3 regions of the Frankia sp. RB5 genome follow, and region 3 is predicted to be linked to each of the others. Evidence: riboswitches for the same ligand, from Rfam matches in the RefSeq annotation. Region 3 holds a riboswitch; each other region holds the start of a gene.
What was found. A riboswitch is a leader RNA that binds a small molecule or an ion and turns the genes downstream of it on or off. The one in region 3 is predicted to bind cobalamin.
Positions count from the first base shown of each region.

Region 1: linked by a shared signal. The riboswitch ahead of AC6EXY_RS07790 (cobaltochelatase subunit CobN) and the one ahead of AC6EXY_RS04920 (ribonucleoside-diphosphate reductase subunit alpha) in region 3 are both predicted to bind cobalamin.
Region 2: linked by a shared signal. The riboswitch ahead of bluB (5,6-dimethylbenzimidazole synthase) and the one ahead of AC6EXY_RS04920 (ribonucleoside-diphosphate reductase subunit alpha) in region 3 are both predicted to bind cobalamin.

Region 1 is NZ_JCBATA010000011.1:34,951-44,517, reverse strand. Features, by position in the region: gene AC6EXY_RS07805 (precorrin-2 C(20)-methyltransferase) at 1-841, opposite strand, end outside; gene AC6EXY_RS07800 (precorrin-8X methylmutase) at 838-1,518, opposite strand; gene cobG (precorrin-3B synthase) at 1,519-2,895, opposite strand; cobalamin riboswitch at 3,113-3,284, shown strand; gene AC6EXY_RS07790 (cobaltochelatase subunit CobN) at 3,393-7,337, shown strand; gene AC6EXY_RS07785 (winged helix-turn-helix domain-containing protein) at 7,707-8,747, shown strand; gene AC6EXY_RS07780 (aldo/keto reductase) at 8,717-9,567, opposite strand, start outside.
Region 2 is NZ_JCBATA010000068.1:33,815-43,381, reverse strand. Features, by position in the region: partial or broken gene AC6EXY_RS27300 (serine/threonine-protein kinase) at 1-1,703, opposite strand, end outside; gene bluB (5,6-dimethylbenzimidazole synthase) at 2,396-3,097, opposite strand; cobalamin riboswitch at 3,129-3,326, opposite strand; gene AC6EXY_RS27290 (serine/threonine-protein kinase) at 3,687-5,792, shown strand; gene AC6EXY_RS27285 (VOC family protein) at 5,695-6,201, opposite strand; gene AC6EXY_RS27280 (TetR/AcrR family transcriptional regulator) at 6,287-7,132, shown strand; gene AC6EXY_RS27275 (hypothetical protein) at 7,186-7,407, opposite strand; gene AC6EXY_RS27270 (MarR family winged helix-turn-helix transcriptional regulator) at 7,570-8,244, shown strand; gene AC6EXY_RS27265 (PPOX class F420-dependent oxidoreductase) at 8,307-8,690, shown strand; gene AC6EXY_RS27260 (sensor histidine kinase) at 8,735-9,073, shown strand; gene AC6EXY_RS27255 (glycoside hydrolase family 16 protein) at 9,058-9,567, opposite strand, start outside.
Region 3 is NZ_JCBATA010000006.1:137,259-146,825, reverse strand. Features, by position in the region: gene AC6EXY_RS04940 (SpoIIE family protein phosphatase) at 1-339, opposite strand, end outside; gene AC6EXY_RS04935 (alpha/beta hydrolase domain-containing protein) at 993-2,375, opposite strand; gene AC6EXY_RS04930 (TetR family transcriptional regulator) at 2,707-3,231, shown strand; gene AC6EXY_RS04925 (ribonucleotide-diphosphate reductase subunit beta) at 3,258-4,262, opposite strand; gene AC6EXY_RS04920 (ribonucleoside-diphosphate reductase subunit alpha) at 4,253-6,703, opposite strand; cobalamin riboswitch at 6,946-7,176, opposite strand; gene AC6EXY_RS04915 (hybrid sensor histidine kinase/response regulator) at 7,568-9,567, opposite strand, start outside.

The DNA of each region.
Region 1 (9,567 bases), on a different contig from region 3:
CGGCCTCACCGGGCACGGCCTCACCGGGCGTGACAGCAGCGGTGAGTACCCACTCGGCCTGGCCCGCGCGCAGCGGGGCCGGGTCGCCCGGGCCGCGGACAGGGCTGGGCAGGACGGCGAGGGAGAAGTAGGGGACGCTCGCCGGGTCCACGTCGGCGAGGGGGGCGACGCGCTGGCCGGTGGTGGTCGCCCGTTCGACATACCAGGTGTCGGCGAGGCGGCCGGCCTCGGTGAACGCGTCGCGGACGCCGGGGAAGGTGCGGCCCATCTTGAGCACGACGGCGGTGTCGGTGCCCTCGATGCGCCGGGCGAGGGTGTCCGGCGGCAGGGTGCCCGGCAGGACGGTGAGCACCTCGTTGCCCTCGACGAGCGGGCGGCCGAGCACCGCGCAGCCGGCGGACAGCGACGTCACGCCGGGGACGACCTCGGTCGGGTAGCGGTCGGCGAGGCGGCGGTGCAGGTGGATGAACGAGCCGTAGAAGAACGGGTCACCCTCGCTGAGCACGACGACGTCGCGGCCGGCGTCGAGGTGGGCGGCCAGGCGCTTGGCGCAGTCCTCGTAGAACTCGTCGATGGCGCCGCGGTAGCCGCCGGGATGGGTGCTCGTCTCGGTGGTGACCGGGTAGACGAGCGCCTCCTCGATCTGGTCGCCGCGCAGGTGGGTGGCGGCGATGCGCCGCGCGATGCTGCGGCCATGCCGGGCGCTGTGGTAGGCGATCACGTCCGCGTCGCCGATGAGCCGCGCCGCCTTGAGCGTGATCAGCTCCGGGTCCCCGGGGCCGACGCCGACACCCCACAGCCGTCCCGCGCCGCCCGCCCCGCGTTCCTCGACGGCGCTCACTCGTCTTCGCTCGCGATCGCGTTGATGGCGGCGACGGCCATCGCGCTGCCACCACGACGGCCATGGACGACGAGGAACTCGCTGCCCGCCGGGTCGTCGGCGAGCGCCCGCTTCGACTCGGCGGCGCCGATGAAGCCGACCGGCAGGCCGAGGATCGCCGCCGGGCGGGGAACGGAGCCGGCGTCGAGCAGCTCCAGCAGGCGGAACAGCGCCGTGGGCGCGTTGCCGATGGCGACGACGGCGCCGGCCAGCCGCTCACCCCACAGGTCGACGGCGGCGGCGCTGCGGGTGGTGTCGAGCTCGGCGGCCAGCGCCGGCACCCGCGGATCGCCGAGCAGGCACAGGACCTCGTTGTCGGCGGGCAGGCGGCGGCGCGTCACCCCGGCGGCGACCATCTGCGCGTCGCACAGCACCGGCGCGCCGTCGAGCAGCGCCGCCCGGGCCGCGGCGACCACGCCCGGGCTGTACGCCAGGTCGTCGACCAGGTCCACCATCCCGCAGGAGTGGATCATGCGGACGGCGACGCGGGCCACGTCGACGGGCAGCCCGTCCAGGCGCGCCTCAGCCCGGATCGTCGCGAAGGACCGGCGATAGATCTCCGCCCCGTCCCGGACGTACTCCGGACGCGGCGTTCCCGCCGCCACCGTCGGTACCGCCGTTCCCGCCGCCGCGTCCACTCAGTCACCCTCCCGTCCGGTCGACGCGCCCGACGTTCCGGCACACGTCGACATCAGTTCCTGCAGCGACGCGGACTCGTGGCGCGACGCCAGCTCACGACTCAGCGCCGCCCAGCGATCCGCGGGCAGCTCCTCGCCGCCGTGTACGCGATAGCCGGACTCGTCCGCGATCACGTCGACGACATCACCGGCCGGACGACCGCACCGCCGAGCGCACGCCGACCAGTGCACCGACGTCGTCGATCCCTGGACGTGGGCGGCATAGCGGGCGGCGTCGCGTCGAACGTCGGCGAGGGCGCGCGCGCAGCCCGGACGGCCGGCGCAACTGGTGACGCCGACCCAACCGGACGCCGGATCCACGACGAGCCCGACCGCCGCCAGCCGAGCGCCGAACCCCTGCGACGCGGACGGATCCAGATCACGCAGGACGACCGTCCGCCACGGGGTCACCACCATCCGACTGTCTCCCGCCGCCTCGTCGGCGATCTCGGCGAGCAGGTCGAGCTGGTCGGCGCGCAGTCTCCCGAGCGGGACCAGCACGGTCAGTGCGTACCGACCATCACTGTGCCGGTGCGGCCCTGGTGTGACAGCCGACGCATCGCCCCTGCTCCGGGCCGCCGTGCCCGCCTGGATGATCTTGATGGTGGCCGCCGGGGGCTCCCGATCGTCCGTGCGTGCGCGGCGGGCAGCGAGCTGGGCGGCGGTGAGCAGGCGGTCGTGGCCGGTCGGGAGTTCGGCGATGCGCCAGGCGGGCGTGTCGCCCGGTGCCGTGGCGGCGAGCAGGTCGAGGAAGGCGTGCGCGGCGGCGAGGATCGCGGGGATGGCACAACGCTCGGGCAGGAGCACAGCCCGCGGCTCACCCGCCACGCGGAGCAGCATACGGCCCGCCGGCAGCGCGATCAGGGTGAGGTCGGCGGGGAGGGCGGCGACGTCGCCGCTGCCGTCATCGAGGGCGAACAGGATCCGGCCGGGCAGCGCGGCCAGCGCGGGATCGGCACACAGGGCGCGGTCCAGGGCCTCGACGAGCGGCGTCACATCCCGCCAGGACGCCACGGCGCGGCCGGACAGCGGCGAGGCGACGATGTTGCGGACCCGCTCGTGGGTGTCCGACGGCAGCAGCCCGGCGGCGCGGGCCCGGGCCGCGAGGATGGTGGCGGCGCCGTCGGCGAGGCCCCGGAGCTGGACGTTGCCGCGGGAGGTCAGCTCCAGGTAGCCATCGCCGAACTCACGGGCGCACGCGGCCAGCGCACGGGCGGCGGTGGCGTCGAGCAGGCCACCGGGCAGGCGCAGCCGGGCGAGGGCGCCGTCCGCGGCCGCGTGCGTACGCAGCACCCCCGGGCAGGCGTCGGCGACGCGCTCGCGCGGACTGGTGGGCACCGGCGGAGCATACGTGCGCCAACCGGGCACCCGCCGGCTGATCGGCGTTCGCGTGACTCACCTGATGCGACGTGCGGCGGCCGGGTCATCGAGGTCGGCAGCTGAGCTTCGCCCCACAGCTCTCACGGTCACGGGCACGGGGCCTTGACAGCTGCCGTTCTTGACAGTCCTGGTGCCCGCTCTGCGATGGTGAGGCGGCCACGAGCGGCGAGCGGCGAGGAAGTCCGGTGCGAATCCGGCGCGGTCCCGCCACCGTCACCGGACAGCGAACCTCGACGTACGGCCACTGACGCGGGCGGCGTGCCCGCGCTGGGAAGGCCTGAGGGGAACGTGCGCGGCGCGGCTTCGTCCTCGAAGCCCCGCGGCGCGGATCCGGGAGCCGGGATACTCGCCTCGCCCGCGACGGGCACGGTCCGTCCCGCCATGCCGTGGTCCGGGGCGCCGTCCGGCACCGGCCGGCTGACGCGGGGGCGCGGATCCCCGGGAAAGGCACGACCATGACCCCTGCCCAGACGCCCCCCGTCCAACCGTCACCCGGCGAAACGTCACCCGGCGAAACGTCACCGGCCGAGAGCCTGGCCGCCCCTGCCACGCCCGCCGGCGAGCTGGACGCGACCGTCCTGCTGTTGTCGACGTCGGACACCGACCTGCTCTCGGCGCGTGCGAGCGGTGTCCGCTTCCGGCTCGGCAATCCGGCTCGGGTCGACGTCGCGGACCTCGCCGCCCTGACCGACGGCGTCGACGTCGTCGTGGTGCGCATCCTCGGCGGCCGGCGGATGTGGGAGGAGGGGCTGGACGCGCTGCTCGCCGGCCCGCGGCCGGTGGTCGTGCTCGGCGGGGAGCGTGCCCCGGACGCCGAGCTGATGGCGATCTCGACGGTGCCGGCCGGGATCTGCGCCGAGGCGCACGCCTACCTGGCCGAGGGCGGCCCGGCGAACCTCGCTGAACTGCACCGCTTCCTCGCCGACACGCTGCTGCTCACCGGCGGCGGATTCGCCCCGCCGATCACCACACCGTCCTGGGGCGTCCTCGACCGCCCGGCCGCCGCGACTCGCGACTCCGCCGCCGCGCCCCGGCCCATGGCCGCGTCCAAGCTCGCGGCCGAGCCCGTTGCCACACTCGGGACCGGGACCGGGACCGCCAGCCCCGTGCCAGTGATCGGGATCCTGTACTACCGGGCACATCATGTCGCTGGCAACACGGCGTTCGTCGAGGATCTGTGCGCGGCGGTGGAACGGGCGGGCGGGCGGGCACTGCCGGTGTTCTGCGCGTCGCTGCGCGCCGCGGAGCCGGGGCTGCTCGAGGTTCTCGGCCAGGTGGACGCGCTGGTCGTCACGGTGCTCGCCGCGGGTGGCAGCCAGCCGGCGGCGGTGGGCGCGGGCGGCGACGACGAGGCCTGGGACGTTGGTGCTCTGGCAGCCCTCGACATCCCGATCCTGCAAGGGCTGTGCCTGACCGGCGGCCGGGAGGCGTGGGCCGGCTCGGACGACGGCCTGTCCCCGCTGGACGCGGCCACCCAGGTCGCGATCCCCGAGTTCGACGGCCGGCTCATCACCGTCCCGTTCTCCTTCAAGGAGGTCGACGAGGACGGCCTGACCAGCTACGTCGCCGATACGGAACGGGCCGACCGGGTCGCCGGCATCGCCCTCGCCCACGGCCGGCTGCGCCACATCCCACCGGCGCGGCGCCGGATCGCGCTGATGCTGTCCGCCTACCCGACGAAGCACGCCCGCATCGGTAACGCGGTCGGCCTCGACACCCCGGCGAGCGCCGTCGCACTGCTGCGGGCGATGCGCGACGCCGGCTACGACATCGGCCCCGCCGACGGCCCGGACGCGCTGCCGGGCGTGGCGGCCGGCGACGGCGACGCCCTCATCCACGCGATCATCGCCGCCGGCGGGCAGGACCCGGCGTGGCTGACCGAGGAGCAGCTCGCCGGCAACCCGGTGCGCATCACCGCCGCCGCCTACCGTTCCTGGTACGCCACGCTGCCCGCCGACCTGCGCGAGGCCGTCGAACGCCACTGGGGCCCGCCGCCCGGCGACCTCTACGTCGACCGCTCCCACGACGACGACGGCGAGATCGTGCTGGCCGCCCTGCGCGCCGGCAACGTCGTGCTGCTCGTCCAGCCGCCGCGCGGCTTCGGCGAGAACCCGGTCGCGATCTACCACGACCCGGCCCTGCCGCCGAGCCACCACTACCTGGCCGCCTACCGCTGGCTGTCCGCCCCTCCCACGGCCGACGCCGACGCCGACGTTACCGGCGCTGGTGCTGGCGCGGCCGCGGTCGGCAGCGGCGCCACCGGGTCCGGCGGCGGGTTCGGCGCGCACGCGCTCGTCCATCTCGGCAAGCACGGGACGCTGGAGTGGCTGCCCGGCAAGACGGTGGGGATGAGCGCGTCCTGCCCGTCGGACGCGGCGCTCGGCGACCTGCCGCTCATCTACCCGTTCCTGGTCAACGACCCCGGCGAGGGCACGCAGGCCAAGCGGCGCGCGCACGCCACCCTCGTCGACCATCTCGTCCCGCCGATGGCCCGCGCCGAGAGCTACGGCGACATGGCCCGTCTGGAACAGCTGCTCGACGAGCACGCGTCGATCGCCGCGATGGACCCGGCGAAGCTGCCGGCGATCCGCGCGCAGATCTGGACGCTCATCCAGGCAGCCCGGCTCGACCACGACCTCGGCCTCGCCGACCGCCCGCACGACGCCGAGTTCGACGACTTCCTGCTGCACGTCGACGGCTGGCTGTGCGAGGTGAAGGACGCGCAGATCCGCGACGGCCTGCACGTCCTGGGCCTCGCCCCGACCGGCGAGGCCCGGGTGAACCTGGTGCTCGCGATGCTGCGCGCCCGCCAGATGTGGGGCGGCACGCACAGTCTTCCCGGCCTGCGCGAGGCCCTCGGCCTCACGGAGGACGCCGGCGCCGCCACCCGCGCCGACGTCGACGCCACCGAACGCACCGCCCATGCCCTGGTCACCGCCATGGAGCGGCACGGCTGGAACCCCGACGCCGTCCCCTCCGCCCTGGACGCCGTCCTGCCCGAGCCCGCGGACCTGCAGGCTCCGGACGAGCGGCGGGAGGCCGTGGGCGCGGTGCTGCGGTTCGCGGCCACGGAGATCGTGCCGCGGCTGGCCCGCACCACCGACGAGATCACCGGGGTTCTGCACGCCCTCGACGGCGGCTACGTGCCGGCGGGGCCGAGTGGTTCGCCGTTGCGCGGGCTGGTCAACGTGCTGCCGACCGGCCGCAACTTCTACTCCGTCGACCCGAAGGCCGTGCCCAGCCGGCTCGCCTGGGAAACCGGCCAGGCGATGGCAGCCTCGCTGCTGGAGCGCTACCGCGCCGACACCGGGCGCTGGCCCGAGTCGGTCGGCCTGTCCGTCTGGGGCACGTCGGCGATGCGGACCTCCGGCGACGACGTGGCAGAGGTACTGGCCCTGCTCGGGGTGCGGCCGCTGTGGGATGACGCGTCACGCCGACTGCGTGGTCTGGAACCCATCGACCTCGCCGAGCTCGGTCGCCCCCGCATCGACGTCACCGTGCGCATCAGCGGCTTCTTCCGCGACGCGTTTCCCCACGTCGTGGCGATGCTCGACGACGCGGTCCAGCTTGCCGCCGGCCTCGACGAGCCCGACGAGGACAACTTCGTCCGCGCCCACGCCCGCGCCGACCTCGCCGTCCACGGCGACGAGCGGCGCGCCACGCTGCGCATCTTCGGCTCGCGACCCGGCGCGTACGGCGCGGGCCTGCTGCCGCTCATCGACAGCCGCAACTGGCGCGACGACGCCGACCTCGCCGAGGTCTACGCCACCTGGGGCGGCTACGCGTACGGCCGCGGCGTCGAGGGCACTCCCGCCCGCGAGGACATGGAGACCGCCTACCGGCGCATCGCCGTGGCCGCGAAGAACGTCGACACCCGCGAGCACGACATCGCCGACTCCGACGACTACTTCCAGTACCACGGCGGCATGGTCGCCACCGTCCGCGCGCTGACCGGCCGCGCCCCCGCCGCCTACATCGGCGACAGCACCCGCCCCGACGCCGTGCGCACGCGGACCCTGAACGAGGAGACCTCCCGGGTGTTCCGCGCCCGGGTCGTCAACCCGCGCTGGCTGGCCGCGATGCGCCGCCACGGCTACAAGGGCGCGTTCGAGATGGCCGCCACCGTGGACTACCTGTTCGGCTACGACGCCACCGCCGGCGTGGTCGCCGACTGGATGTACGAGCGCCTCGCCGAGACGTACGCCCTCGACGCCGACAGCCAGAAGTTCTTCCTGGAGTCCAACCCCTGGGCGTTGCACGGCATCGCCGAACGCCTGCTGGAGGCCGCCGCCCGCGGCCTGTGGGAGCACCCCGAACCCACCACCCTCACCGCCCTGCAGGAGCTCTACCTGCGCACCGAGGGCGACCTCGAGGACGGCGGCACCACGGCCGACCGCTGAGGGCAGCGGCGCGTCCGGCGCGCGCCGTCAGCACCCTGCGGGCCCATTGATGGGGATGGACCGCGTTGCGCGGAACGCCGGAGGCGGGTGCGGAAAAACGCCGGAGGCGGGTGCGGGAAACGGAGCGCCGGATGCGGGTCCCGGCTCGGACGCAGGCCCCGGGCCCAGTCGATCGGGCCGGGTCGGCGGTCCCCATTGCGGGTGCCGGCAGTACCCCGGGCGCGGGACGTCTGGCCCGCCGGGTGGGTGCCAGCCGGTTCCCGCAGGCAGGCAACGGCACGGTTGTCGCCGAGGTTCACCGTGGGGCAGGACGGTCCGGCCTCCGACCGGGTGTGCCCTGTAGGGGACAACAGGCCTGGAAGAGGGAAAATGGGCAAGGTGCGGACCACTCTTCTGCTTGTGGGCGCCGAGGCCGGCATGCGGCGGGACCTCGTGCCCGCGCTGATCGGCGAGGGCTACGACGTCGACGTCACCCGGTCAGGTGAACAGGCCCTCGCCCTGCTCGCCGACCGACCGGCGCACCTCGTGCTCAGCTGCCTGCCGCTGCCGGCCGGTTCGGCCCTGCCTCTCGAGTCAGACCTGCCCTTCGAGCCGGCCCTCCACCTCGAGCCAGACCCCTGCCTCGAGCCAGACACCCGCCTCGAGCCAGACCCCTGCCTCGAGCCACACCTCCGCCTCGCACCGGACGACCTCGACGCGGCCCGCCTCGACGAGCTGGTCTACGGTCCGGCCGGCGCGCCGTCCATCGACCGCCTGGCGGACCCCGCGGACCTGGCGGAGGACGAGGCGACCAGGCCAGCGCCCGACGCCGAGGCCGGCGCGCGGGCCGAGGCAGGGGCTGGAGCGGAGATGGACGGTCTGGAGTTCTGCCGCCGGCTGCGGGCGGCCGGCGACGTGCCGCTCGTCATGGTCGCCGGGCGGTCCGCACCGGCCGACGTCGTCGCCGGTCTGGAGGCCGGCGCGGATGATCACGTCACCGCGCCGCCGGTGACGGCGGAGGTGCTCGCCCGGCTGCGCGCCCTGCTGCGCCGGGTGCATCCCGACCGGGTGGCGGCGAGCGGACTGAGCGTCGGTGACCTGCAGATCCGCCCGGCGGAGGGGATCGTGCGCCGGCGTGGTGAGGACCAGCACCTGACCCGCACCGAGTTCCGGCTGCTGTGCGAGCTGGCGGTCGCCGGCGGACGGGCGGTGTCCCGCAAGCAGCTGCTGGAACGGGTCTGGGGGTACGACTACTTCGGCGGGGCGCGGATGCTCGACGTCCACGTCCGCCGGCTGCGCCGCAAGCTGGAGATGGACCCGTCCGCGCCGACGCACATCCTCACCGTGCGCGGGATCGGCTACCGCGTCTGCTCCGCGCAGGACTCCCCGACGCTCGATCCCTACCGGTTGACCAAGGACATGTCGGGGTAGCGGGCCCCGGTGACCGCCTCACCGGCGGCGGCGAGGCGGGCGGACTCGTCGGCGGTCAGGGTGACGGCGGCCGCGGCGACGTTGTCCTCGAGGTAGTGGCGGCGCTTGGTGCCGGGAATCGGCACGATGTCGTCGCCCTGGTGGTGCACCCAGGCCAGGGCGAGCTGCGCCGGGGTGACCCCCTTCTCGGTGGCGAGCTTCTCGATCTCGGCCACGACGGCGAGGTTCGCGTCGAGGTTCTCGCCCTGCATACGCGGCATCCCACGGCGGAAGTCGTCGGCGGCCAGGCTCGCGTCGGAGCGGACGGTGCCGGTCAGGAAGCCGCGGCCCAGCGGGCTGTAGGCGACGAAGCCGATGCCGAGTTCCCGCAACGTCGGCAGGATCTCCGCCTCGGGCTCCCGCGACCAGATCGAGTACTCGGTCTGCAGCGCGCTGATCGGCGCGACCGCGTGCGCCCGGCGGATCGTCGCCGGGGCCGCCTCGGACAGCCCGAGGTAGCGCACCTTCCCGGCGGCGACGAGCTCCGCCATCGCCCCGACGGTCTCCTCGATCGGCACGGTCGGGTCGACCCGGTGCTGGTAGTACAGGTCGACGTGGTCGACGCCGAGCCGGCGCAGCGACCCGTCGCAGGCGGCGCGGACGTACTCGGGCCGACCGCTCACGCCGCGCACGGTCGGGTCGGCCGGGTCGCGGACGATACCGAACTTGGTGGCAAGCACGACCTGGTCGCGGCGATCGGCGATCGCCCGGCCGACGAGCTCCTCGTTGATATGCGGCCCGTACATGTCGGCGGTGTCGAGCAGTGTGACGCCGAGGTCGA
Region 2 (9,567 bases), on a different contig from region 3:
GGAGCCGGACGGCCGCCGGGGCGCACCGCCGCCACGGCGACCGCGACTCCCAGCACGAGCAGCAGGCCGACCGCGACGGCGAGGACACGCGCCCGGTCGCGGGGCCTCGTGTCGCCCTTGGCGAGGGCGTTCCTGACCACCGCCGTCTCGACGATGACCGTGGGATTCGGGTCGGCGGCGTCCTCGCTGTCCTCCGCCTGTCCGTCCTCCGCCTGTCCGTTGCCCGGTTCCCCCGACCCGCGGGCATCGGCCGCCTGCCCGTGGACATCCGTCCCGGCCGCGTCCGGGCGCCGCGGGTCGTCCGCCCGTGTGCGCGGGTCCGGCCCGCCCCGAGCACCGGATGCCGCCACGCCTGGCGTCGAGGGCGGAGCCGGCACCGACGCGGGCGACTGGCCAGATGCCGATGGCGAACCAGATGCCGACGACGTCCCGGGCTCCGACGACACCCCGGGCTCCGACGACACCCTGGATGCCGACGACACCCCGGATGCCGACGATGACGCCGGCGCTGACGGCATCGGGGCCGCCAATGCCAGGGGCACCGGGGTCGTCACCGGATCGTCCCCACCGTCCGCGGGGGCGGGGGGCGAAGTCGGTTGCCGCGCCGACGGCAGGGCGACCGCCTCCCCGTCCTCCCCCTCCATGGGCGCGGCGCCGGACGGGGCACGGTCCGCGTCGGACGGACCGCCGGTCGCCGCCAGTACGACCGCGGTGACGGCGTCCGCCGGGAAGGCGGGGGCGGCGCCGAGGGAGTCTCCGCCGGGCCAGTCGCCCGGCAGGGGCGTCATGACGGCGGCCGCCGCCTCTCCCGGCTGGCCCAGCCGGGCGGTCGCCGACGATCCGGCGAGGCCCGCGGGATCCGCGCGCCCTCGCACCCGCACCGTCGCCGCGCCTCCGCTCGCGCCCGGCAGCCGCGCCGACGCCGGCGGGTCGCCGAGCGCGCGACTCGCGGGCAGCCCCACGAGCCCGGGCAGCAGGGCGCGCAGACGGTCCGCGCCGGGGCGGGCGGCGGGGTCCTTGGCGAGCATCGCGGCGAGCACCGACCACAGCGCATCGGGCACCCCCGGGGGTCGGCCGGGCACGAGGTCGGCGTGCGCGCGCAGGATGGACAGCATCTCCCGCCCGGCGAACGGCGCGACGCCGCAGAGCATCTCGTAGAGCATCGTGCCGGCCGCGTACACGTCCGCGGCCGGCCCGACCGGGCCACCGTCGACGCTCTCGGGCGCCATGTACAGCGGGGTGCCGAGCATGCCGCCCGGCACCGTCAGCCGGGTCGCGGAGGCCATCAGACCGGCGACGCCGAAGTCAGAGACCTTCGGCCGCGTGCGGCCGTCACGGCGGTCGAGCAGCACGTTCTCCGGCTTGAGGTCGCGGTGCACGATCCCCAGCCGGTGGGCGGTGCCCAGGCCGGCGAGCACGTCGACGACGAGGGAGACGGCCTCCGCGGGAGGCAGCGTGCGGCGGCGGTGCAGTTCGTGGCGCAGGTCGGAGCCTTCGACGAACTCCATCACGATGGCCAGGTCGCCGCGCTCGGCGACCAGGTCGTGAATGGCCACGACAAAGGGCGACTGGACGCGGATGAGAATGGCCCGCTCGCGCATGAAGCGGGCCACCACCCCGGGGTCGGCCGTGAAGTGCGGCAGCAGGAGCTTGAAGGCGAGGACGTTTCCCGCCTCGTCGCGCCCGCGCCACACCTCACCCATGCCACCCCGACCGACCCGGGATTCCAGGATGTAGGAACTTCCCAGCTTTCTAACCACTCGGTGCCATCACCACTTCGCTGTGGAGTTCCAGTTCGCTGCGGAGATCCAGATCGATCGACGGGGACCCCCGGCCGGGCACCACCCGCCCCGCCGCCCCGTCACCCCACCGGCGCCGTCCCTGGCCGGCCGTCGGACATGCCGCCGCCCCGCGGGGATGTCCCGCGACCCGGACCCGATTCCCGTCCCACCGGCCAGCCTCCCCGTCAGCGCGTGACATGACCTCACCGGCGCGCGGCGCGTTCTCACCGGCGCGCGGCGGATTCTCCCTCTCCCCACATTTCGCGCCCGCGTCCCCTCTCCCGCGCCGACTCCGCCAGATGGCCTGGCATCACCCTGCCGGGTAACTCCGGTTCGGCGCTGCCGCCGGGCGGATCGGCCGTCGATGTCCGAGGCCAGAATGCAGCACGCACGCGGGCGCGCGGACCGGCGCGACTATGGTTCTGCTCACCGGGGGATGGCGGCGCCCGCCCCCGTCGGGAATGCGGCGCGCCCGCACGGCCGTCGCCCTGCACTGACGCGGCCCGCCCATGCGGTGCGCCCGCCCGCCACACGGCGCGTCCGCGCTCGTCGCCGCCCGGCCGGGCGCGCCCGATCAGGCCGCGCGCCGCCCGACCGGGCGTCCCACCTCCGGGTCAGTCCCGGCCGCAGGCCGTCCCCGCCGATGCCGGTTCGCCGCGTGCCCCCCACCGCTCGGCGTGCACGACGTCGGCCAGCGGGCGGCGCCGGGCCCATCCATGCCGTTCCAGGTCGGGCCGAGCGGCGAGCCGCGTCACCGGCCCGAGGCACAGCCAGGCGACCGGTCGGATCCCGGCCGGGATGCCGAGCAGGTCCCGCACGAACTCCTCCCGGTAGAACGACACCCAGCCCACGCCGAGCCCCTCGGCGGTCGCGGCGAGCCACAGGTTCTGCACCGCCAGGCACACGGAGTACAGGCCCGCGTCGGCGATGGCGTGCCGGCCGAGCACCGCCGGCCCGCCGCGCGCCGGGTCATAGGTCACGACCAGCGACAGGGACGACGTGAGCACCCCGTCGATGCGGATCCGGGCGAACCGCTCGGCCCGTTCCCCCGTCAACGTGTCCGCGAACACCGCCCGTTCCCGCTGGACGTGACGGTGGAAGGCTCGCCGGGTCCCGCCGTCGATGATCTGGACGAAGTCCCAGGGCTGGCTGAGCCCCACACTCGGCGCGGCGTGCGCGGCGGCGAGGATGCGGGTGAGCACCTCGGCCGCGACCGGCGCGCCGGTGAACTCGCCGCGCACATCCCGGCGGCGGTGTACCAGCTCGTACAGCGCGGCACGCCGCAGGTGGTCATCCAGATCATGGTGGACGGGCATGGCAGGCTCCCGCTGTCGGGCCGCCCTGGACGGGCGGCGTCGAGGCGGGGCCGGTCTTCGGACTTCCGGATCGACGTCGTACCGTCCGCCTTCCCAGGCCGGTCAGGCCCAGTGGCCGCGCGTGCGCGCGTGGACGGCGACTCCCCGGTCACCGCGGCGGGCCCGTGCCGGACTCCCACCGGCTTCCCGATTCTCCCCGGTCACCCGGGGCACCCCGCGAACATCGCCACCCAGCACCGTACCCTCCGATCACCCGCGCCGGCCCCACCACCCGCATTCCGGCGCCTCGCGAAATCCCGGGTGGCGGCCGGCCTCCTCGTGACGGGCTTTTCTCTCCGGTATGGTCATGGCCCACGCTGGACGTCCCGGCAGGGGCACGATCCGGTCGCGTCCTGGTGGGGAACAAGGCGTCGGGGAGAATGGTGACAGGCATCGGCACGCGGGTATCCGAACGTCAGGCCGGGGATACCCGGCGGCCCTGCAGCGCCGACCGCCCGATGCGGACCTCTCCGGCGACCCCGCGTCAGCCACGCCCTGGCCAGCCATTCCGCACCCGGTGGAAATGTCACTTTTCGTGCGGGCAGCAGGGATGAGCGAGCCGTCCTTCCCGGCGCCGCTGCTCCCCGGCGAGCCCCTGCGGCCGTTCGATCCGAGGTGGATCGGGGAGTACGAGGTGCTGCGGGTCCTCGGCGAAGGCGGGATGGGGACCGTCTACTACGCCGTCACCAGCCGCGGCACACCCGTGGCGGTGAAGGTCATCCGGGCTGAATACGTCGCCGACCCCGGTTTCCGGGACCGATTCCTTCGGGAGATCCGGAACGCGCAGCGGGTCGACCCGTTCTGCACCGCCGCCGTGATCGACGTCAGCACCGGGGACACTCCCTTTCTCGCCACGGAGTACGTCGACGGGCCGGACCTGCGCCGCCAGGTGACCGAGGGCGAGACGCTGTCGGGAAACGACACGAAGCGGTTCGCGATCGGCGTCGCGACCGCGTTGCGCGCCATTCACCACGCCGGCATCGTGCATCGCGATCTCAAGCCCGGAAACGTCCTGCTCGCGCTGCACGGACCCCGGGTCATCGACTTCGGCGTGGCCTCGGCCCTGCTCGGGCGGGACACCGGCGACGTCCGGACCGAGCCGGCCGTCCCCCAGTGGCTCACCCCCGCGTTCATGGCTCCCGAGCAGGCGCAGCTCGCCCTGCACGGAGGCCAGGTCGAGATCACCTACGCCGCGGACATCTTCGCCTGGGCCGGCGTGGTGGTCTACGCGGCGACGGGTCGCACGCCCTTCGGGGACGGGGGCTTCGCGGACATGGCGTCCCGGGTGCGCTTCGACCCGCCGGATCTGCGCGAGCTGCCGGCGGATCTCGAGCCGATCGTCTCCCGGGCCCTGCACAAGGATCCCGCGCGGCGGCCGACCGCCCGGCAGCTGCTGTCGAGCCTGCTCGGCGACGACGAACCCGATCCGGTGCGGGCCGGCGACGCCGAGGCCCGGCGCGGCTGGGAGACCACCGTCGTCGTGGGCCTACCGGCCGCGGCCGGGCAGCCCGACGCCCCCGGCACGCACGCCGGGACCGGGGACGCCGGCACCGACACGGCGTCCCCGCCGCCGAGGCCACGGCGAGCCGGCCTGCTCGTCGCGACGGCCGCCGGCGCGGCCGTCGCCGTCCTCGCGGCCGTCCTGTGGCTCGCGCTCAAGCCGCAGGCGGGCGCGCGGCTGGGCGCCTGTCCCACCGTCACCCTCCAGACGGGACAGGCGAACACGCCCTACTACAACTACGGCACCGTGCTGAAACGACACATCGAGGCCCGGTATCCGGGCACCACCGTGAACGTGGCGGCCACCAACGGCACCGCGGACAACCTGAACCGTCTGCAGGACGGCGCGAGCTCCCTCTGCGTCATGGCGGTCAGCCAGCTGAACACCACGGTGGACGCGCGGTTCGGCGTCAACCAGTTCGACAACGAGCCGCTTGACGCCCTGCGCACCGTGGGACCGCTGTGGCTCGACCTGGTCCACCTGATGGTGCGCGAGGATGCTCCCGTCACCAGCGCGGCGCAGCTGTGTGGCAGGCGCGTCTCCAGCGGCCTGCTGAACTCGGGCAGCCGGCAGATCGGCGAGGTGCTGATCAGGAACGTCCTGAGCTGCCCGGTCACCATCGAGCCCAAGGGCCTCGACAGCAGCCTGGACGACCTGCGCACCGGGCGGATCGACGCCGTGCTGTGGGCGGGTGGCGCGCCGACCCCGCAGATCACCAGGGCGATCGGGGCCGGCCTTCGCCTGCGGATGCTGCCGCTGGCGGACTATCTGGCCCCGATGGCGCGTAACTGGGACGACTACTACCGGCCCCTGCTCGGGACCCGGTTCGTGGCGGGAGGCGTCTACGAGACCGCGACGATCACATCGCGGGACTACCCCGGCGTCGGACAGGTCCCCACTGTGGGCGCGCCGAACGGCCTGGTCGTCAACCAGAGCGCCGACCCTGCTCTGGTCGCCTTCACGGCCCGCGATCTCGTCGAGCACCGCGCGGACTTCGAGGGCGCCCTGTGGGGCGACGACTCCGACGGCCGGCACTTCGAGACGGCGAACCGGGCCATCACGACCAGCTCGGTCTACTGTCTGATCCCCCTCGCCCCCGAGGCCGCGCGTTACTACGCCGGCATCGGAATCCAGCCCGCCTGCGACCGCCACTGACCCGAGCCGCCGGATCCCCGGCCGGTTCGCCCGTCCCGTTCCAGTCGACGAGCTGGACGATGACGCCGTTGGGGTCGCGGACCTGGAACGCCCGCTCCCCCCACTCCTCCTCGGTCAGCGGCATCGTGATCGCCACACCCTCGGCCCGCAGCCGCGCGAGCTCGCCCTCCAGGTCCTCGACGACGAAGGCGAGGATCAGGCCCCGCGCGTGATCCTCACGCTGGTCGGCAGGCAGCGTGGCCAGGCCGCGGCGTAGGAAGACGACGTTCACCCCGGCGTCGTCGCGGGCCAGCGAGGCGAAGCCGTCCGCCGCCATCCGCTCGGTGAACCCGAAATGCCGGGCGAGGAAGCCCGACGACGCCGCCACGTCGTCGACGTTCAACGAGACCGCGGACGAACTGATCTTCACATGAACCCCCACGAGAGCCATCGACCAAAATGACGTACGCCGTACAGGATACATCGTACAGAGTTCTGTCGACGATGATGACCAGGTGGTCGACGAACGTTCGAGTGCCGGCGACCCGGCACGCACCCTGGAACTGCTGTGGGGCACGGCACCCGCGGGCCCCCGCCGCGGTCCGGCCCGCGGGCTGACGCTCGCGACCGTGATCGACGCGGCCGTCGCGCTGGCCGACCGCGAGGGGCTGGCCGCCGTCACCATGCGGGCACTCGCGCGCCTGCTCGGCGTGGTGCCGATGACCCTCTACACCTACGTGCCGGGCAAGGCCGAGCTGCTCGATCTCATGCTGGACGCCGTCTACGCCCGGATGCCCCGCACCGACACCGCGGGAGCGGGGTGGCGGGAACGGCTCGCTGCCGTCGCGGAGGAGAACCGGGAGCTGTTCCGCACACACCCGTGGGCCGCCGAGGTCTCCACGCTGCGCCCGCCGCTGGGCCCCGGCCTCATGGCGAAGTACGAGCACGAGCTGTCCGCCCTCGACGGCCTCGGCCTCACCGACGTCGAGATGGACGACTGCCTGACCTACCTGCTGACCTTCGTGCAGGCGAACGCGCGGTCGGCGAACCAGAAGGCGACGACGATCGCCGCCGAGCAGGACGGGCGCGACGACGCCCGCTGGTGGGCCCGGGTCGGCCCCCTGCTCGCCCGAGTGCTCGACGAGCAAAGCTATCCCCTGGCCAGCCGGGTGGGCGCCGCCGCCGGCGAGGCCCACGGCAGCGCCCACGATCCCGACCACGCCTACCGCTTCGGTCTGGCCCGCGTCCTCGACGGCCTGGCAACCCTCGTCGAGCGCGACGTTCCACAGCCAACCGCCCGGTACGCGGACGATGCGCCTTCCCACGCGTCACCGCCACCACCGGCTCCGCGACCCACCTGAACGGCCCCCTGCTCACCCGGGCCCCGGGCCCGGATTCGCGCGCCAGGCGCCGCCTACTGGCCGAAGGAGTAGCGCAGACGCGCGTTGATGAGCTCGTTCATCCGCCAGCGCAGCCCGCCGACGACCTCGGGCGCGGGCTCGTCCGGGGCCAGCAGTGTCCAGCGCAGACTCGTCCCCTGGCCCGCGGGCTCCAGGTCGAACCGGATGACGTAGCCCGGACGGTTGGTCCACAGCGACGACCAGACGACCAGGTGCGGCCGGTCCGCCTCGATCACCCGGGGCGGGACCTCGCCCCTGTGAGGGATCAGCCACACCCGCCGGGGGTCGCGGTTCGGCGTGGTCAGCGCCTCCCAGACCACCCAGGGGGGAGGCGGCTGCCCCCGGCGGCGCGACCCAATCACATGCACAGAACGTAACGGTAGTGGCGATGTGCGTGGGTGTCGACGCGTTTTCCGCCGACCCGAGCCGATCCCGGCGCCTTCCACCAGGCCCGGCCGCCGCTCGGTCGCACGCCATGGTGGGCACCGGCCCGTCCGGCTGGCGACGCCGCGGGCGCGACCCGGCTGCCAGGCCGGTGGCAGGCTGGAGCGGTGCAGGAGGCGAGCAGGACGACCAGTGCGGCGCCGTCGGCGGCGGATCCGTTCGTCGACGATCCCGACGGCCGGCCCGGTCTGGCGATCAAGCAGGCCGAGCAGGCCCTCATGCGGGAGAAGACCCGTGTACTGCGGGCGTTCGGCCTGTCCGTTCCCCAGTACGCGGCGATGCTGTCGCTGTCGCGGGCGCGGGAGGGGGGCACGTCCGGCGCGCAGCTGGCCCGGCGCTGCGGGGTGACACCGCAGGCGATGGCGAGCCTGCTGGCGATCCTGGAGGGTCGGGGGCTGGTGTCCCGCGGCGGTTCGCCCGTCCACGCGAAGGTCCAGCTCGCCCAGCTCACCGAGGCCGGCCGGGAGCTGGTGAGCGCCGCCGACGCGGCGGCCGTGGCCGTCGAGCGCCGGCTCGCGGACGCCTTCACCGACGCCGAGCTGGCCACCCTGCGCACGCTGCTCGCACGGGCGACGGCCGTCCTGTCCACCTACGCCGCGACCGACGCCACGCCGATATCAAGCCTCTGATACGTATCAAGCCCTTGATATAGGCTCGCGGTCGTTCGCTCCCCCGACGGCCGAGGAGTCGCATGACCATCCCCGACAGCCACCGCGACCTGCTCGAACGGCCGCTGTTCGGCCACCTGGCCCAGCTGCGACCGGACGGGCGCCTGCAGTCGAACCCGGTCTGGTTTCGCTGGGACGGCACCCACCTGCGCCTGACCACGACCAGTGACCGCCAGAAGGGGCGCAACGCCGTCGCCGACCCGCGCGTCGCCCTGTCCGTGCACGACCCCGACCAGCCGTACCGCTATCTGGAGGTGCGCGGCGAGGTCGAGGCGATCGAGCCCGATCCTGACGGCGCGTTCTTCGACGTCCTCGCCCGCCGCTACCAGCTGCCCTACGACGGCCTCCCCGACGCCCCGCGCCGCGTCGTCCTCGTCATCGCCCCGCACTCCGCCTCCTGGCAGTAGTCGGTCACCTGCCAGGCCATCTGACGCTGAGCTATCTCGACGACGTGCTGCTCCTCGACGTCGCCGACGACGGCGCGGGCTTCGCGACGGACACCCCGTCCCCGGCGGGACGGTACGGGCTGGCAGGGATGCGCCGCCGGGTCACCCGGGTGGCCGGCACGCTGGCCATCGAGTCGGCGCCCGGCGACGGCACGACCGTCAACCATCCTCGGCTGAGCGACCCGGACGCGCCGGGCCTCGGCCGTCCGCCGGTCGTCCGCCGTCCCTCGACGCGGCCGGTCAGTCGATCGGCACGACCCGCAGGCTTCGGGCGATCGGCTCGACGTCCACGGCACCCCGCACCCGGTCCCACCTCGTCCCGACCTCGTCAGGATCGCTGGTAGACCCGCAGGTAGTCGATGTCCATGCTGGCCGGGAACGGCGTGCTGGCGTCCACGCCGGCGCCCAGCGGCTTCCAGGTTCCGCCGACGCTGAGGTTGGCGATGACGAAGAACGGGGTGTTCTTCACCGCACCCGGGTCGGTGACGGTACGCCCCATCTTCTGGCCGTCGACGTACCAGGTCAGGCCGTCGGGCTCCCAGTCGAGACCGAAGACGTGCCAGTCGGCGGAGGCGTCGGAGATGGTCGCCTGCTGCGGTGAGCAGGGGTGCCCGCAGGCACCGCCGCCTCCACCCCAGTGCGCGGTGAAGTGATATTCGGTCGGGTTGTTCCCCGGGATCTCGAAGACGTCCATCTCGCCCGTGTCGGGCCAGCCGGCCGCGCCCTGGCCGCTGCTGACGGGCAGTTCCCACATCGACGGCCAGAATCCGTTGCCGCGGGGAATGCGCACCCGCCCCTCGTAGTAGCCGTAGGTGTACGAGAACCCGCGGTAGCCGGC
Region 3 (9,567 bases):
ATCGGCCAGGCGCTCGGTGGTGAAGAACTCTCCGTCGGGGGTGCGCGCTTCGATGACGCCGTCGGTGTAGAGCAGGACGCGGTCAGCTGGCCTGCGTGCCCCGGAGACGGGCGAACGCCGTCCCGAGGCAGCTGAGCTCCCCGCCGCGTCCCAGTTCCTCAAACCTCCGGCCGCCGTGATATCGCGAAGCCTTCCGCAACGAACTACGATCAGGGAATGCAGCCTGGCCGCGAAGACCAGAAGGTGCCCGAAAAGAACACGGCGCGCCAAGAACGTCGGGATCCCGAGAAACTGGTCGAACAGATGCTGATATGGTTTGGGATAGTTCCTGATGACCATGAGAGTGAGTAACTTCACTTTTCCGCCGCAGGCTTCTTGTGTATTTCGGGTGACACATTGTCGGACTAGTGCAGCATATGCCCTGATGTTCACGCATGAGCCCGGCCGGCCCTGTCTCGGATGAGCCGGGTCGGCGCGAGCGCGCGGCCACGGCGAGCGCCACGTCGAAGGACCGCCCGCATCCGGGCCGCGGTCCTCGTGGGTGTCATCGCCCACGGCCCGCCGGCGGGAGGCCAAGCACCCGTTCGTCCGGAAGGTGGCCCGGGCCGCCGAAAGGGCGACCGCCAAGGTCCGTTCCGCCCTGGGTGGCTCGCCCGACTGACGTCCGTCGGCTTGGAGGAACGCCCAAAAATGAAGGAAATGCGTCCGGTCAACTGGGCCCTTGTCTCGCTGGGCGCGGCGGTGTATCCACGCTCAGGGGAGCCTGTCGGAGTTCGCCTCAGAGCGGCTTTCCGGTGTTCAGGTCGAGGCCGGCGATCGGCTTCGCCGCGACGCGCCGCGAGCGCCGAGACACCGTCGATGTCACGGTCACCGAACGCCCCGCCCGTACGAGAGCCGATGCCGAGCACACCGAGCGGCGCCCCGACCTCGCGGCGTCTCGCCTGAGCCGGACCGGCCTCGTACCGGAGGCGGGACGGGGGCTCGCTCCCGCCTTACTGTGGCGCGGTGGACTCGGCCTCGCGGATCATCGCTGTCGCGTCGCGGGGGAGTATGAAACCTGCGGCCACACCCGCTGAGACGGCCTTCTCCACCTTCTCCAGATACAGCTCGCGGGTGGGGTAGAGAGTTTTCAGGGTGTCCGCGGAGAACGGTTCGGAGGAACCGCCCAGGTTCTCGAGCAGGTTGGCGGAGCCGATGGTTCCCGTCACCTTTGCGGTCGGTACCGCGACCGCGGGCAGACGGATGCCACCGCGGGCGATGCCATGAGCGTCACGAACGATCGTGGGGGGTTCGCCGGTGATCTCGATGCGGGGCTGCGCGGGAGGTGGGATGCGCTCGGCCAGCCAACGCTGCATGTGGAAGAAAGACGCATCGCGCAGTGGGCGAAGGTCCACGGTGTTGGGGGATGGCCCGTTGAGACCTGCCACCGCGGCCAGGTTCACACCCCAGTCCCGCTGGAACTTTCCGGCGACCACCCGAATGGTGTGGGTGGACGCGTGCGAGGTTCCGGCCGCCTCCCACAGGCGGAAGGTGTCGGTATCCGGCTGACGGGCCTCGGCGAAGGCGGGCGCTTCCGTCTCGGAGTTGACCACCAGCACCGGAACCCTCAGATCGTCCCGCAGTCTCGTGACCGACTGGAAGCGGTGCACCACATCCGGGAGAGCGGTCTCCCGTGCGGCCTGCTCGGTCGCGAGGGGTGCGCTCCAGCCGAAGTGGACGTCGAACAGGAATCCGTCGAAACGATTCGTGAGCGGTTGGATCGCGTTGAAGTAGCTCTGCAGCCGGGCCGCCGACTGGGACGCCCCGTGCGCGAGCAGTCGCCTGACGTCCAGCCCGCCCATCGGGTCGTTCGCCGCGAGGTCGCGGCCCGGTCCCACGAGTTGGGCCGCCGCGGTGAAGATGCCGTAGGAGGCGTCGTCGGAGGGAATCGACAGGGAGCCATAACGTTCGGGGTCCCAGCTCACCAGACCCTGGGGAGAGGCGGTGTCGAATCCGTATACGCTGACCACCTGGGTTGAGACGGCGGCCACCGCGAAGCCACCCTCGAAGATCTCCGGCGTGTCGAGCTGAAACCCGTCCGTGCCCGCGGAGACGTTGTTCCACGAGACGATGACAGTGCCGTTGAACTTCGCCGGGTCGACGGGGCGCCGAACGACCATCCGTGTCCTGAACGGGAGGCTCCCACTGGGCTCCGCCGTCCAGCGACCGTCAGTGCGTAACTCACTGTCGGTGAGGCGGTACGTGGTCGCGTCCCCTTCGAGGAAGTACTCCTCCTCCACGTACCCGTAGGTGCTCACATCGACCAACGTGGTGCCGAGGGGCCAGCCATGCGCCCCCCCGTGAACGGGCCCGATCAGACGTGCACTCGCAGCCATCAGAGGCGCCCTCTCGTAGATGTCAGAACTGCCACCATGACAGTGACCAGCATCACGGTGGCGGAGTGTCGTGTCAACCAGTCCGGGAGCCGCCGACCACAGCAGCCCGACGTGGCCACGGAAAGTATTAATCCGATGCCAGAGAGTCCGAACCGGTCGCGTGGGCGCGGGAACCACCCTTCGACGTCCTGAGGATGAGCGATCGCGGATCGGCTACCGTGAACGCATGGAACCAGGCCACGCAGGTGTCGCCGCGGGCCGGTCCTCCCCACCCGGCCGGCTCCGGGATCGTCAGCTTCTGGATACGCGGAGGGCCATCGAGACCGCCGCCATGGAACTGTTCACCAGCCGGGGATTCGACAGCACAACGGTGGACGAGATCGCCGAGGCGGCGGGTGTCTCACAGCGGACCGTGTTCCGTTACTTCCCCACGAAGCGATCCATCCTGCTCGAATACGACAGGACTCTGAGCGAGAATCTCCGCACTCTGCTCCGCGATCGACCTCCTCGCGAACTCACCCTTCGCGCGCTGGAACCCACGCTCATCGGCTTCGCCGAGATTCTGCAGCGGGACCGTGAGAACGTCACCCTCAGAATGGCGATCACGGCGTCGAGTACAGAGCTCGCCACCTACCCGCTTGAAGCAATGCAGACCCATAGTGCCGTCATAGCCGGCGAACTCGCTCGGCACCGCCCCGCCGCCACCGACGAAGCCGACCGGCTGGCCCTCACCTGGTTGGCCAACGGGGTTCTGGTCGTCGCCCTCAGCAAATGGCTGGAGGGCGACCTGCGGCATCCCCTCCCCGCCCTCACGCTCCGGTCCATCGAACGGGTACGCGCCGCCGCGACAAGATAGGCGTCGAACGCCACCGGCTGCGGCAGTCAGAAGTCCTCGTTGAAGGACACCGTGCCGGCGACTCCGACCTGGTAGGCGGAGACCCGGCGCTCGAAGAAGTTCGACAGTTCCTGCACGTCCTGCAGTTCCAGGAACGGGAACGGGTTCGCGGAGCCGAACATCGGCGTGAATCCGAGCTGCGCCAGCCGACGGTCGGCGACATGTTCCAGGTAGGTCCGCATGTCGGCGACCGTCATCCCGGCGACGCCGCCGGCGAGGAGATCCTCGGCGAAGACGGTCTCGGCGTCGACCGCTTCGGCGAGCATCCGGCGCACGGCGGCCTCCAGTTCCTCGTCGACGAGGTCCGGTTCCTCGGCGCGGATGGTCCGGACCACGTCGAGCGCGAACTCCATGTGCTGGGACTCGTCGCGGAACACCCAGTTGGTTCCGGACGCGAGCCCGTGCAGCAGGCCGCGGGAGCGCAGGAAGTAGACATAGGCGAACGCGCCGTAGAAGAACAGCCCTTCGACGCAGGTGGCGAAGCAGATCAGGTTGAGCAGGAAGGCGCGGCGGTCCGCGCGGGTGCGTAGCCGGCCCAGGGCGCCCAGGGAGTCGATCCAGCGGAAGCAGAACCGTGCCTTGGCGCGGATCGACGCGACGGTGTCGACCGCGGCGAACGCCTCGGCCCGCTCGTCCGGGTCGGGCAGGTAGGTGTCGAGCAGGGTCAGGTAGAACTGGACGTGCACCGCCTCCTCGAACAGCTGGCGGGACAGGTACAGCCGCGCCTCGGGCGCGTTGACGTGCCGGTAGAGGTTCAGCACCAGGTTGTTCGCGACGATCGTGTCGCCGGTGGCGAAGAAGGCGACGAGCCGGTTGACCAGGTGCCGCTCGGCGGGGCTGAGGCGGTGCAGGTCGGCGAGGTCGGCGTGCAGGTCCACCTCCTCCACTGTCCAGGTGTTGCGGATCGCCGCCCGGTACCGGTCGTAGAAGTCGGGGTAGCGCATCGGGCGCAGAGTCAGCTTCATTCCCGGGTCGAGGAGCGTCACTGGCATGCCTCGCAGTTCTCCGGGTTCTCCAGAGAGCAGGCGACCGACGCGGCGGCGTCGGTGGTGACCGTCGCCTGCTGGATGCGGGTCGCGGGGCGCGAGCGCAGGTAGTAGGTCGTCTTCAGGCCGACCGACCAGGCGTGGGAGTACATCGATGACAGCCGGCCGATGTTCGGGTCGGCCATGAACAGGTTCAGCGACTGGCTCTGGTCGAGGTAGGGCATCCGGGCCGCGGCCAGGTCGATGAGCGCCCGCTGCGGCAGCTCCCAGGCGGTGCGGAACACCGTACGGACGTCGTCCGGCAGCTCGGCGAGCCCCTGCACCGAGCCGTCCGCCGCCCGGATCCGTTCCCGGACCCGCTCGGTCCACAGCCCGCGGCGGCGCAGCTCCTCGACGAGGTAGGTGTTGATCTGCAGGAACTCGCCCGACAGCGTCTCGCGTTTGAACACGTTGGACACCTGCGGCTCGATGCACTCGTAGCAGCCGGCGATGGACGCGATGGTGGCGGTCGGCGCGATCGCGAGCAGCAGGCTGTTGCGCAGGCCGTGCACGGCGACGGCGGCCCGCAGCGCCGCCCATCGCTCCGGCTGCGTCGGCGTCACGTCGAAGTGGTCCGGGTGCAGCACCCCGCGGGCGGCCCGCGTCTGGGCGAACGCCGGATGGCGGCCGTGCTCGCGGGCGAGCTCCACGGACCGCTCCAGCGCGGTGAGCGCGATCTCCTCGGCCAGTCTGGTGGACAGCTCCCGGGCGGCGGGGGAGTCGAACGGCAGCCGCAGCGCGAAGAACACGTCCTGCAGGCCCATGACGCCGAGGCCGACCGGCCGCCAGCGGGGGTTGCTCGCGGCGGCCTCGCCGGTCGGGTAGTACGTGATGTCGATCACCCGGTCGAGGAACGTCACCGCCGTGCGGACGGTGGCGCGCAGCCTCGCCCAGTCGATCCGCGTCGCGGGGTCCGTGGGCGGTCCCGCCGCCGCATCCCCCGCCGCGTCCACCGTCGGGTTTGCGATCGGGTCCGCCGATGCTGACGGGTCGCCGTCGCCGGGCGACAGCGCCAGCAGGTGGCGGGCCAGGTTCACCGAGCCGAGGTTGCAGACGGCGGTCTGGCTGTCGCTGGTGACCTCGAGGATCTCGGTGCACAGGTTCGACAGGTGGATGACGTTGGCGGGCTCGGCGGTCTGGTTGCCGGTCCGGTTCGCGGCGTCCTTGAAGGTCATCCAGCCGTTGCCGGTCTGCGCGAGGGTGCGCATCATCCGGGCGTAGAGGTCGCGGGCGGGCAGCTGGCGGACGTAGCGCCCGGCGGCCTCCGCGGCCCGGTAGGCACGGTCGAACGCGTCGCCCCACAGGTCGGTCAGGTCGGGGACCTCGTCGGGGTCCATCAGCGACCAGGTGTCGTCGGCGTGGACGCGGCGCATGAACTCGTCGGGGATCCAGTGCGCGAGGCTGAGGTTGTGGGTGCGCCGGGCGTCCTCGCCGGTGTTGTCGCGCAGCTCGAGGAACTCCTCGATGTCGGGATGCCAGGGCTCCAGGTACACGCAGGCCGCGCCCTTGCGCCGGCCGCCCTGGTTGACGGCGGCGACCGACGCGTCGAGGGTCCGCAGCCACGGCACGATGCCGTTGGACCGGCCGTTCGTGCCGCGGATCAGCGCGCCGCGCGAGCGGACCCGGGAGAAGCCGATCCCGATGCCGCCGGAGAACTTCGACAGCCGGGCGACCTGCCCGTACCGCTCGTAGATCGACTCCAGCTCGTCGCGCGGCGAGTCGACCAGGAAGCAGCTCGACATCTGCGGATGCGCGGTGCCCGCGTTGAACAGCGTCGGTGAGCTGGGCAGGTAGGCGAGCGACGCCATCAGCCGGTACAGCTCCCCGGCCTCGGCGACGTCGTGGGACAGCCCGCAGGCGACGCGCAGCAGCCAGTGCTGCGGGGTCTCGACCAGCAGCCGGGTCCGCGGGTGGCGCAGCAGGTAGCGATCCTGCACGGTGCGCATGCCGAAGTACTCGAAGGCCCGGTCGGCGGCCGGGTCGACGAGCGCGTCCAGCTCGGCGGCGTGAGCGGCGACGAACCTGGCGGTCGACTCGCCGATGAGGCCGAGCCGGTGACCCCGTGCCACACCGGCGCTGAACGAGGTGATCCCCTGGCCGCCGACCTCGTCCGCGATCAGGGCGGCGAGCAGGCGGGCGGCGAGCCGCGAGTACTGCGGCTCGGTGCCGATCAGCTCGGCGGCGGTCCGCACCGCGAGCCGGTCGACCTCCTCGGTCGTCACCCCGTCGTACAGCCCGGCGGCGGTGCGGGCCGCGACCCGCCGCGGGTCGACCCGGTCCAGGTCCTGCGCGCGGCGCGCCACCGCGGCGATGATCCGGGTCACGTCGACGGGTTCGAGCGCGCCGTCGCGACGGCGGACACGCAACGCCTGAGTACCGATCGGGGACGACTCGGTGACGGTCAACATCGCTCCTCGCGCGGGTCCGGTGCGTGGGCTGGACCGGCGGCACGACGGAGCAGGACACCGGCGCGGGACGCGACCCCGAGACGCGGGCACCGGAGACGGCCTGACACGTCGAGGCGGCGCGGCGCGTCTGACAGCACGCGAGCACGCCAGGCCACGGCGATGACCGGCGAGGTGCCCGTGCCCGGACCAGCTCCGGCACGGTGTCCAGACCCTCCCTCGGGGCCGGCGGACCGCCGCGCGTGGGCACGCGCGGCACACTGGCAGGTCTTCGGACTCGCGGGCTCCCGTCGGCATCGCTCTACGCCCGACGGACCTACTGGCCGTCGCGTTTCCCAGGCGCTTCTCGCGCCCAGCGCACCTGACGGTGGTCGCGCCCACTTACCGCTGCGGGGCAGTCCCGGCCTTCCACCGGATTCCCTCTTACGACGGCCGCCCATGGCGGGGGCGGCCGAACCAGTGCGAGGCACACCCTACATATGCGACTCACATGCCTGCAAGTATCCCACATGTTGTGTCGGAGCCCCGGTCGTCCGGAGGGCATCACCTCGCTGTCCGCACTCCGGGGCTCGCGACTCGGCTCCTGGGCTACCGGGATGCGGGCTGAGCCGAGCCGAGTCGCGGAGGAGCCGTCAGGCCGATGTGGCGGCGGGGCGGCCTGCTCGGGTTCGTGGATGGCGGGCAGGCCGCGGGTGCCGACCCGTGACCGCCGCCATCGGCCCGAGAACATCACCGCCGCGTCCGACACTCGCGATCAGGCGAGGGCCGTCGCCGCAGCCGTTCGGTCTGTCAGAGCACGTTGGCGCGGGAGTAGAAGTAGGCCTTGTCCGACCAGCGCGCCGCGGTGCGCCATCGCGGGCCGGTCCTTCACGCCCGCGGAATGGGCACGGTACGCCCCGGGCGAGGATTCTCGGCGGATCTGCCCATAGCGTGCGGGGTATGTGGGTGGGCACCGAGGGTTTCGCGGATGGTGCGGGTGAGTGTGGCGGCGGTGAAGGGCTTGTCGAGGAAGGCGACGGCGGCGCCCTCGATCCGTTCGTCGAGAACGCCATGCGTATGCGCCGAGGTGTATACGACGGGAAGGTCAGGGATGATCTTTGTGAGGCGGTCGGCCAGCTGGCGGCCGTTCGTGCCGGGCATGATGACGTCCGTAAGGAGCAGGTCGATGGTGGGATGGCGTCGCGCCAGGTCGAGTGCCTCCTGGCCGTTCGCGGCGGCGAGCACTCGGTAGCCGGCGGCCGTGAGAATGCGTTCGGTCAGTTCGCGGACCGCGGGGTCATCCTCGACCAGCAGAATGGTCTCGTCGCCGTTGGCGAGGCGCTCGGCGCCGGGGTCGGCCGGCCGCTGGTCGACGACCGCGGCGACCACCGGCAGGTAGACCCGGAACGTGCTGCCGGCGTGGGGCGCCGAGCTGACGGTGATGTGGCCGCCGGCCTGCCGGATGATGCCGTAGGCGGTCGACAGCCCCAGACCGGTGCCCTTGCCCTGGTCCTTGGTGGTGAAGAACGGCTCGAAGGCCCGGGCCTGGACCTCCGGCGGCATGCCATGGCCGGTGTCGGTGACGGTGAGCACCACCTGGCCGCCTGATGGGAGGCCGAGGCGGCGGGATTCGTGCGCGTCGAGGTCGACGTGGTCGGTGGCTATCGTGAGCCGGCCGCCGTCCGGCATCGCGTCCCGGCCGTTGACGACCAGGTTGACGATCACCTGTTCGAGCTGCACGTGATCGGCCCAGACCGTGGCCGGGGCGGCACCGGTCCGGACAGCCAGCTCGACGTCCTCGCGGATCAGGCGACGCAGCATCTCCTCGAGACCGCCGACCAGCTCGTTGAGATCGACGGCCCGCGGCTTCGCCGCCTGGTTGCGGGAGAACGCGAGCAGCTGGCGGGTCAGCCCGGCGGCCCGGTCGGCCGCGCCGCGGATCGCGGTCAGGTCGGCCCGTGCCGGTCCGTCGGTCTGGGCCAGCAGCATCGCCGCGTAGCCGTCGATCACGGTCAGCAGGTTGTTGAAGTCGTGGGCGACACCGCCGGCGAGCTGGCCGACCGCGTCGAGACGCTGCGCCTGGCGCAGCTGGGCTTCGGCGATCTTCTGGTCGGTGACGTCGGCGACCATGGCCAGGAATCCCTCGACCTCACCGGTCGCGCCGACCCGAGCGGTCAGGGCGACCTGGGCGGACACCGGTCGCCCCGCGGCATGGCACAGCCCGACCTCGACGCGTTGGGTCCCGTCGCGGCGGGCCCGCGTCAGCCCGTCGATGATCTTCGAATGGTCCTCGTCGACGACCAGGTCCACGAGATCCAGCTCGGGCAGCTCCGGTCCGCCGCGCCCGACGAGGTCGGCCAACCGCGTGTTGGCGTACCCGATCCGGCCGTCCTGGTCGAGCAGGGCCACCCCCTCGCTGGTGGTCTCGACGATGCCGCGGTACCGCTCCTCGCTTTCGCGCAACGTCTGCTCCTCCGCCTGGCGGAGCTTGAGGTCCTCGAACACGGCGGCTCCGCGAACCAGCGCCGGGAAACGGCTCCGCAGCGTCCAGTACCAGACGGCGGCCGCCGCGGTGATGATGTCCCAGGCCGTGGTGCTGGGGTCGTTGAACGCGAGCCGCATCGGGTTGCCCGCGATGTGATCGCGATCCGACTCGTCGCCCATCTCCATACCCGGCATGTCACCGCCACCGGTCATGTGATGGCCGGTGAGGACGTTCATCGCGTGGTCCGGCAACAACAGGTGCACCGTGTGCCAGCCGTGGTGGACGCCGCAGGTGAAGAAGATCGCGGTGGTGGCGAGCCCCAGCCGGTTCTTCCGCCACTGCCCAGACCGCCACAGCGCCCGCCCGATCGCGACGGAGATCGCCGTGTACGCGGCCATGATCA